3 regions of the Pseudoalteromonas rubra genome follow, and region 1 is predicted to be linked to each of the others. Evidence: predicted binding sites of a transcription regulator. Region 1 holds the regulator's gene; each other region holds the start of a gene.

Region 1 (3,273 bases):
AAAAATCAGCGTAGAGTTGACCAAGCCTGCAGAAACCGTCAAAGACTTAGCCCTGGCATACAGCCCAGGTGTTGCGGAGCCGGTTCGTGAAATCGCAGCCGATCCCAGCAATGCATACCGTTACACAGGCAAAGGTAACATGGTGGCTGTGATCAGTAATGGCACTGCTATTTTGGGATTAGGCAACCTGGGTCCGTTGGCTTCCAAACCAGTGATGGAAGGTAAAGCCTTGCTATTTAAGCGCTTTGCTGGCCTGGATTCAATTGATATTGAAGTTAAGCACCGTACCACTGAAGACTTTATCAATACAGTTGCAAACATTGCCGATACCTTTGGCGGTATTAATCTGGAAGACATCAAAGCACCTGAGTGTTTTGAGATTGAGCGTGCGCTGATCGAGCGATGTGATGTGCCGGTATTTCATGATGATCAGCACGGCACCGCGATTGTCACTGCTGCGGGTATGTTGAACGCGCTGGAGATCCAGGGTAAGAACATTCATGACGCCATTATGGTTTGTCTGGGAGCGGGTGCCGCTGCCATCGCGTGTATGGAGCTTTTAATTAAGTGTGGCGCACAGCGTGAACACATTTATATGCTTGACCGCAAAGGGGTTATTCACACTCGCCGTGATGATCTCAACGAATACAAGAAGTTGTTTGCCAATAACACGGACAAGCGCACGTTACAGGACGTGATCGAAGATGCCGACGTGTTTGTGGGTGTCTCTGGTCCGGATCTGTTGTCACCGGAAGATCTGAAATTAATGGCTGATAAGCCAGTGGTATTTGCCTGTTCTAACCCGGACCCTGAGATCAGCCCAGAAGTGGCGCATGGCGCGCGTGATGATCTGATCATGGCAACGGGTCGCTCTGATTACCCTAACCAAGTGAACAATGTACTGTGCTTCCCGTTTATCTTCCGGGGTGCGCTGGACGTGCGTGCCACGGCCATTAACGATGAAATGAAGATTGCAGCGGTAGAAGCAATCCGCAGCATTGCCAAAGAACCGGTGCCTGCTGAAGTACTCAAAGCAGCGGATGTGAATAGCCTGGAGTTTGGTGAACATTACATCATCCCTAAGCCGATGGACCCGCGTTTGTTGCCACGTATCGCCAGAGCCGTTGCCGAGGCTGCGGTAGAGTCGGGTGTTGCGCAAATTGAGATGCCAGAAAACTACATGGCATAAGCCAACCTGAGCAAAAAAAGCCTCACAATGTGAGGCTTTTTTTATTGCTGTTTTTCACTGGCGCTGTAAAGATTATTCTTCATTTATCTCTGGGATCTCCAGACCCATTTCCGTCATGATCTGACGGACTTCTGCCGGGATTTTTTCCGGGTTGTCTTTGCGCAGATCTTCGTCACCAGGGAGTGGCTGGCCGGTAAAGGCATGCAGAAATGCCTCACACAGTAACTCACTGTTCGTCGCGTGACGCAGGTTGTTGACCTGGCGACGGGTGCGCTCATCGGTCAGCACTTTCAGTACGTTGAGCGGGATAGAAACAGTAATCTTTTTTACCTGTTCTGATTTCTTACCGTGTTCTGCATAAGGGTGAATATATTCACCGTTCCATTTAGCCATAGTGATGTACTTGCCTCAGTGTTGTAGATGCAATGCGAATAAGGCTGTGTACTGTGTATGGATCCAACCGTGACACGTAGGCTCTCTGTTGGCAATGTTGCACGTCATTTGCCATAGTTTAAGCTCAAATACTCAGTCTTATTAGCATAGAGTTCGCGTTGAGTGGCGAAATTTTATCGGTTTAAAAAAGATAGTCAAATACTAGTTATTTAGCCATTTAGCGGTATAAATGTTTTGACTTCTAACTTTTGTTCATCTAACCTTTTAGACGTCTAAACATCTAATTCATCCAGGTGACCTATGAGCCAAAGCAACAAGTCAACCATAGCGGTACGTACAGGCATAGATGCTGACAAGCATCATGGTGCAGTGGTGCCGCCGCTTTATCTGTCGACCACCTATTCTTTCGCGGATTTTGATAAAAAGCGCGATTACGATTATGGCCGCAGTGGTAACCCGAATCGCGATATTCTTGCGCAAACACTGGCGGAGCTGGAAGGTGGCGCTAAGGGGATCATTACCGCAACGGGTATGGCCGCGGTTCACCTGGTGACTCAGTTATTGAATGCTGATGATACCTTAGTGATCCCACACGACTGTTATGGGGGCAGTTATCGCTTGTTTACCTCGCTGGAAAAGCGCGGTTTGCTCAGGGTAAAAGTACTGGATCTGACACGCAGTGACAGTTTGCAGGAAATTCTGGCCATTAAACCTAAACTGGTCTGGATTGAAACACCAAGTAACCCCATTTTACGCTTAACCGATATCCAGGCTGTTGTGGATGTCGCCGCGCAGTGCGGTGCGCTGGTTGCCGCTGATAACACTTTCTTGTCGCCGGCACTGCAAAACCCCATCGCATTTGGGGTCGATATAGTGGTGCATTCCACCACTAAGTATATCAATGGTCACTCTGATGTTGTGGGTGGAGCTGTGATTGCCAAAACCGAGGAGCTGGGTGATGAACTGGCCTGGTGGGCCAACAATATCGGCATCACCGGTGCGCCGTTTGACAGTTACCTGACTTTACGTGGTTTACGTACACTCAATGTTCGCCTTAAACAGCATCAGGAAAATGCGCTGGCGATTGCACGTTACCTTGAGCAATCAGAGTTTGTTAGCCAGGTTTATTATCCCGGGCTGGAAAGCCACCCTCAGCACGCACTGGCGAAACAGCAGCAGCAAGGTTTCGGCGGCATGGTGAGTTTTGATATTAAAGGGGAACTGGCGGACGCCGCTAAGTTCCTGACCAGTGTGAAGCAATTCTCCTTGGCAGAATCCCTGGGGGGCGTTGAAAGTTTGATCTGTCACCCGGCAACCATGACACATGCGGGCATGGATCCGGCTGCACGGCTTGAGGCGGGTGTTGGTGACACACTGATCCGCATTTCGGTGGGGATTGAGGAAATCGACGATTTATTAGCAGACTTTGAGCAGGCATTTGCTGCGGTGAAGGCCGCGCAAGGCAACTCCAGTGACAATGCGAAAGCATTTAAGCTCTCGCCAGCACATACGGCATTGTGGTAGAAGAAATGACAAAAGCAGTACATAAATTCGGTGGGTCGAGCCTGAGCTCGGCTGCCCGTTATCAGGCGGTTGCCAATATCATCATTGGGCAGTGCCAGAGCGGTGACTGTATCGTGGTATCGGCCGCAGGTAAAACCACCAATACTTTGGTTGCCTTGTGGCAGAGT
Region 2 (3,273 bases), 900 kb from region 1:
TATGTCAGATGGTTTTGGCTTTGGTGCCAATGCCAGAACAGCCTTTATCACCCGTGGTCTGGCAGAACTTTGCCGGTTGGGGCTCTCGCTGGGTGCTCGCTCTGAAACCTTTATGGGGATGGCGGGACTGGGCGATCTGATCCTGACTTGTACTGACAACCAATCTCGTAACCGACGTTTTGGTCTGGCTCTGGGTCAGGGTAAAAACGTTGAAGAGGCCATGCAGAGCATTGGCCAGGTGGTTGAAGGATATCGCAACACCAAAGAAGTGTACTTGCTGGCAAAACGTACTGGCATTGAAATGCCTATCACGGAGCAGATCTATCAGGTGCTGTATCAACAAAAAGACGTCAAAGAAGCGGCTATGGCACTGCTTGGCAGAGAGCAAAAGTCCGAATAACCTGATGTCTGAAAATAAAAAACCGAGCCAGTGTGCTCGGTTTTTTATTGGTTCCGAATTACTAAGCGATCTGCTTTTCCGCCAGCGTCAACTCCATGGTCGCTTTGAGCAGGCGATAGAGGTTGATAGACGCATCGATCTCTTCTTTGCGGTTAGTCAGGCTTTCTATATTCAGTCCCAGCGGAACATCCAGATGAGCACAACTACGCAGAATTGAATCCAAATTCTCACGACAAATGCGGATCGATTCACTCAGGGTGTTGTCTGCATCCAGCATGCGCCATTTGGTTGCTTCAGGCACAGAAATGCCCAGCCATTCCATAAATTGCAAGGTTTTCTCACCGCCGCACGGGGTGAAAGTCAGGATCAGCCGCTTAGGTGCAATGCCTTGTTGTTTGCAGGTGCGCGCATAGCTGGTGATCAAGTCTATGGTGGCTTGTGCATCATAGACGGCCTGAGAAATAAAGAACTCGCAGCCCTGGGTGGTTTTTTCAATCAGTCGCTCGTGTTCATTACGTTTGGATGCATGACGTTCAGCAATAGTTACGCCACCGAGGAAAAAGTTTTCTTCGTGCTGGGCCAGCGCCTGATACGCCTCTGGCAGTGGTAAATTGATTTTACCTTGCGAAGACGGCGAGCCAACCAGCACTAAATTATTCAGACCAAACTCTTGTTTGGTGGTGCTGAGCCACTGCTTAAATTCAGCGCTGTTGCGTTGAGCTACACTTTTATAGGTGATCACGTCCAGCTTAGACAAAGACTTGACCAGGCGGCTGTACTCACAGGGATCAACCGTTTCTTTAAACGGAAAAGGGCGGGGCACATTGGTGCGACTACTTTCGTCCTGAATGTCGTAAACGATAACGCCGTCGTATTCAATTTCGTGCAGACGGTCGAGCAGCTTAGTGGCAATACGCTCAACTTTGTCTCGCTCCGTACCGGATTTGGGCGGAGTCGTACCAATCAAATATACCCCTTGGTTCGGGTCTAAGATTTTCTCTTGTAGTGATAACGCCATGATCTTGGCTCCGGCAAAAATTCAGTTTCTGGGATCTAATATAGCAGCCATTTAGACGTCTAGATAGATTTTTTTCTTGAAACAAATTCAATACCCATGAAATTCTTTCATATGATTTTGCGGCTTTGGAGCAAGCCGTTGTTTTGCCGGTAGCTTTGTTCGGGCCAATGCAGTTCATATTTTTTTACATAAAATGAGCGCGTAAAGATGAATTCAAACGGGATTGCGGCATAATTGGGAACGATGTGCCTCACTTGCGCGAGGCCAAAAATAATAATCACTACAGATTTAAGGGAAGCATATGAAATTTAAACTACTGGCGACCAGCCTGGCGGTGTCACTGGCACTGACTGGGTGCGTAACCTCTCAGCAATCGACTGAGCAGACGCCAGGCCAAGTTCAGGCCCAGGCAAGTAAAAAGGTGTTTGCGCAGGACTATGTCCTGGAAGAGTTAGATAATGGCCTGCGCGTCATGGTGGTGAAAACCGATTATCCCGATGTTGTCTCGTTACAGATCCCCGTGTCTGTTGGTTCGCGTAATGAAGTTGAACCGGGTCGCACCGGATTTGCGCACTTTTTTGAGCACATGATGTTTAAGGGCTCAGAGAGATTCCCCCAAGATGTGTATGCCGATATCCTGAAAAACTCAGGAGTTGATAACCGCGCTTATACCACCAATGATTATACTAACTACCATCTGAACTTCTCTAAAGAGCACCTGGATAAGGTCTTAGAGATCAAAGCGGATATCTTTCAGAACCTGAGCTACAGCGAGTCTCAGTTCCGCACAGAAGCCTTAACGGTAAAGGGTGAATACCTGAAGAACAACGCCAGTCCTATTCGTAAGCTGTTAAGTGCTGTGCGTAAAGAAGCCTTTGATAAACATACCTATAAGCACACCACGATGGGCTTCTTCGAAGATATCGAAGCCATGCCAGATCAGATGGCGTATGGCCAGGTTTTCTTTGAGCGCTTTTATAAGCCGGAATATGTCTCGATTGTGATTGTCGGCGACGTGGATCCGCAGGAAACTATGAAGATGGTTAAAAAACACTGGGGTGGCTGGCAGCGCGGTAATTACATTGCTGAGATTCCGGTTGAGCCAAAGCAGCAGCAAGCCAGATACGTGCATGAGCATTATGACGGCCTGCCTGGTCATTGGCTATTGGTTTCTTATAAAGGCACAGCGTGGGAGCCACAGAAAAAAGATCGTGCGGCACTGGATCTGATCTCACAACTGTATTTCTCTGAAAACTCAGAGCTGTATCAAGAGCTGGTAGTCGATAAGCAAATTGCCAGTCAGATGTTTACCTACAATGCTGAGACCAAAGATCCGGGCCTGCTGCATGTTTTTGTGAAGGTAAATGAAGAAAGTGACCTGGCCGTAGTGCGTGATGCCATCAACCGCACTTATGCGACTGCGCGCACTGAGCTGGTCGACAGCGACAAACTGGCAGCACTTAAATCTAACCTTAAATACAACTTTGCGAACGGGCTGGACTCATCGCAGGCGATTGCCAGCATGCTGGCGGAGTACATGCATTTTGAGCGCGATCCGGAAGTGATCAACACGTTGTATGCGACCAGTGATTCAGTGAGCGCCGAAGATATTCGCGATGTAGCCAACCGCTATTTTGTTGACAGCGGTCGTACCATAGTGACTATGTCTGATCTGACGGAAGTGGCGGGGTTTGATAAAGAAGTTGAACTGGATAACTTGGTTGCACAACTTAGCCAGCCAAAACAGCAGTATTTCTCTGTACTGGATAACACCAATGCTTCACCTCTGGTGGATGTAAACTTGTTGTTCTATACCGGTGCGGCGGCCGATCCGAAAGGGAAAAAAGGTGTCGCA
Region 3 (3,273 bases), 1.5 Mb from region 1:
GCCGCAGCATCCCACTTTGCGTAAACAGACTCAGGAATGTCAAACGCTTCGTGCTCCCAGCCCAGGAATTCGCGAGCCGCTTTAATCTCGTCATCCCCCAGAGGTGCACCGTGACAATCATGGCTACCCGACTTGTTTGGTGAGCCGTAACCAATGACTGTCTTGCAGCAGATCAGGGTTGGCTTATCTGATTCAGCGCGCGCCGCTTCAATAGCAGCCGTGATCGCCTCACTGTCATGACCGTCTACATCTGCAATCACATGCCAGCCATATGCTTCGAAACGCTTTGGTGTATCGTCGCTAAACCAGCCTTCCACTTCACCGTCAATAGAGATGCCGTTGTCATCCCAAAATGCGATGAGCTTGCCCAGGCCCAGAGTACCAGCCAAAGAACACGCCTCGTGCGAAATACCTTCCATCAAACAGCCATCGCCCAAAAAGGCATACGTGTAGTGATTCACGATGTCGTATTCATCACGGTTAAACTGTGCTGCCAGTGCTTTTTCGGCAATCGCCATACCTACCGCATTGGTGATACCCTGGCCCAGTGGTCCAGTCGTGGTTTCGATACCTGGAGCATAACCATACTCAGGGTGGCCTGGAGTTTTGGAATGCATTTGGCGGAAGTTTTTCAGTTCATCGATCGACAGATCATAACCAGACAAATGCAACAGAGAATAAATGAGCATGGAGCCATGGCCATTTGATAATACAAAGCGGTCACGATCGACCCAATCTGGGTTATTTGGGTTGTGCTTTAAATAATCGCGCCACAATACCTCTGCGATATCGGCCATACCCATAGGGGCACCCGGGTGACCGGATTTGGCCTTTTGAACTGCGTCCATGGACAGAACGCGTATGGCATTTGCAAGTTCTTTGCGAGATGGCATGAAGTCTCCTACTTTTTTTGTCATTTGAGTGGCAAATCTGTACCTAATATACCCGTGTGGCGACGTTGTCACGTTTACCTTAATATGTGGCAATTCAATGCATGACACGCCGAAATGCAGGTAACTCGATTAGAAAATTGGTCCCCATTCTTACCTATTAGGGTAACCACTGCAATTAAAAATCAATGAAATCTTAGCGTCATTGGGGACTTTTTTACTGCGTTTTTCGCAAAGGTTTAAAATTAGACGTCTAGGCGTAAAAAAGCTATGCAGCCGAGCGGGTTTTCGATAATATGTCGCTCTGATTTTTTCGCGCTATTCCTGTTGTTTGTGAAGCGCAATATTTGTGAGCATAAATACAATGGCAAAACATTTATTTACTTCTGAATCTGTTTCTGAGGGTCATCCGGATAAAATCGCCGATCAGATCTCTGATGCGGTACTAGATGCTATCCTTGAGCAAGATCCAAAAGCACGTGTTGCGTGTGAAACTTACGTAAAAACCGGCATGGTGATGGTCGGTGGTGAAATCACCACTAGCGCCTGGGTTGATATTGAAGAATTAACGCGTAAAACGGTACGCGAAATTGGCTACACTCATTCAGATATGGGTTTTGACGCCGACTCGTGTGCAATTCTGAACACCATTGGTAAACAATCACCAGACATCAACCAGGGTGTTGACCGTACTCGTCCTGAAGAGCAAGGTGCGGGTGACCAGGGTCTAATGTTTGGTTATGCCTGTAACGAAACTGACGTATTAATGCCGGCACCAATCACTTACTCACACCGTCTGGTTCAACGTCAGGCACAGGTGCGTAAAGATGGTACTCTGCCTTGGTTGCGTCCAGACGCTAAATCACAGGTAACATTTGCCTATGAAAACGGCAAAGCAGTGGGCATTGACGCGGTTGTTCTGTCAACGCAGCACTGTGATTCAGTTTCTCAGGATGATCTGGTTGAAGCGGTGATGGAAACCATCATCAAGCCAGTACTACCCGCTGAGCTTATCACTGAAGCAACTAAGTTCTTCATCAACCCAACTGGCCGTTTCGTTATCGGTGGTCCAATGGGTGACTGTGGTCTGACTGGTCGTAAAATCATCGTAGATACATACGGTGGTATGGCACGTCACGGTGGTGGTGCATTCTCAGGTAAAGATCCATCAAAAGTTGACCGTTCAGCCGCTTACGCAGCACGTTATGTTGCTAAGAACATTGTCGCAGCAGGCCTTGCGGACAAATGTGAAATCCAGGTGTCTTACGCAATTGGTGTTGCTGAGCCAACGTCTATCAGTGTTGAAACCTTCGGCACAGGTAAACTAGAAGAAGCACGTCTGATCGAATTGATCCGCGATCACTTCGACCTGCGCCCTTATGGCCTGATCACTATGCTGGACCTTGAACGTCCAATCTATCAGCCAACTGCGGCATACGGTCACTTCGGCCGTAATGAATTCCCGTGGGAAGCAACAGACAAAGCAGAAGCGCTTAAAGCAGCTGCTGGTCTATAATTGTAAACTCAGATTTACAGATAAGGCGCCTTAGGGCGCCTTTTGTTTTGCAATTCGAAATAATTAATTCCCAGAAATCAGAAACTCTTCAATATCTTCTTTAATATCCACATAATCATCATCATGAATATTTAAGACAATCATTATTTTATCTTTAAATGCATGCCAGTCGGCACAATTGCGAAAATACTTACCTTCGAACGCGAGGTTTTCTGCCAGTTTAAGAATAGCAAAGGCCTGTTGTTCGCTCTCATCACGCGCTTCTTCCAGGTACTGCGGATCATGATGGCGTAAGATAATCTGACACATGGATTTGGGAATATTCCAGGAGCTCGCAAGATAGTAACCCACCACTGCGTGATTGGTCGGATACAGCTCCTCCTCATAGTGCGCCAGAGTATATTCGGGCCGCTGAATGGCGCGTGTCATAACCTCTTTGTAGTTGTCATAACGCATCGCCATGGCCGGTATTCCGGCATCATGAAACAAACCTAGCAACTGCAAGTTCTCAATAGGGACGTTCGCGCGCACCCGTTTACCAATTAGCATGGCTATCTGAGAAATATCAATGGCATTGTCCCAGAAGCGCTCTAAGGAAATACAGCAAAGACTCTGATCGAACGCTTCTTTCAATAAGTACCCGGTAACAATCTGTGTGATGCTATTGAGCCCCAGAAACATCACCGCCTGTTTAATGTCAGACACCGTCCTGGACATCCCATAGGCCGGAGAATTAATCACTTTTAGCACCGCGGCCGATGTTGCGACATCTTGTGAAATGATGTCCGCAACGCGATTTAACTCAGGCTCTTCACTATTGAGTTCATTCTGAATGTGTTCCAGAACCTCAGGCTTTGCAGGCAGATT

The links. The regulator MetJ, encoded in region 1, represses methionine synthesis genes. The targets are predictions, from matches to a motif close to TAGACGTCTAGACGTCTA.
Region 2: a site for MetJ is predicted at 1,463-1,480, ahead of AT705_RS09285 (methylenetetrahydrofolate reductase). Genes of this name have one in related genera too.
Region 3: a site for MetJ is predicted at 1,137-1,154, ahead of metK (methionine adenosyltransferase). Genes of this name have one in related genera too.

What each region holds. Positions count from the first base shown of each region.
Region 1 covers NZ_CP013611.1:3,008,375-3,011,647, forward strand. The annotation lists gene AT705_RS13015 (malic enzyme-like NAD(P)-binding protein) at 1-1,189, shown strand, start outside; gene metJ (met regulon transcriptional regulator MetJ) at 1,262-1,582, opposite strand; gene metB (cystathionine gamma-synthase) at 1,883-3,106, shown strand; gene metL (bifunctional aspartate kinase/homoserine dehydrogenase II) at 3,112-3,273, shown strand, end outside.
Region 2 covers NZ_CP013611.1:2,104,301-2,107,573, reverse strand. The annotation lists gene gpsA (NAD(P)H-dependent glycerol-3-phosphate dehydrogenase) at 1-400, shown strand, start outside; gene AT705_RS09285 (methylenetetrahydrofolate reductase) at 462-1,418, opposite strand; gene AT705_RS09280 (M16 family metallopeptidase) at 1,720-3,273, shown strand, end outside.
Region 3 covers NZ_CP013611.1:1,539,675-1,542,947, forward strand. The annotation lists gene tkt (transketolase) at 1-893, opposite strand, end outside; gene metK (methionine adenosyltransferase) at 1,255-2,406, shown strand; gene AT705_RS06815 (HDOD domain-containing protein) at 2,470-3,273, opposite strand, start outside.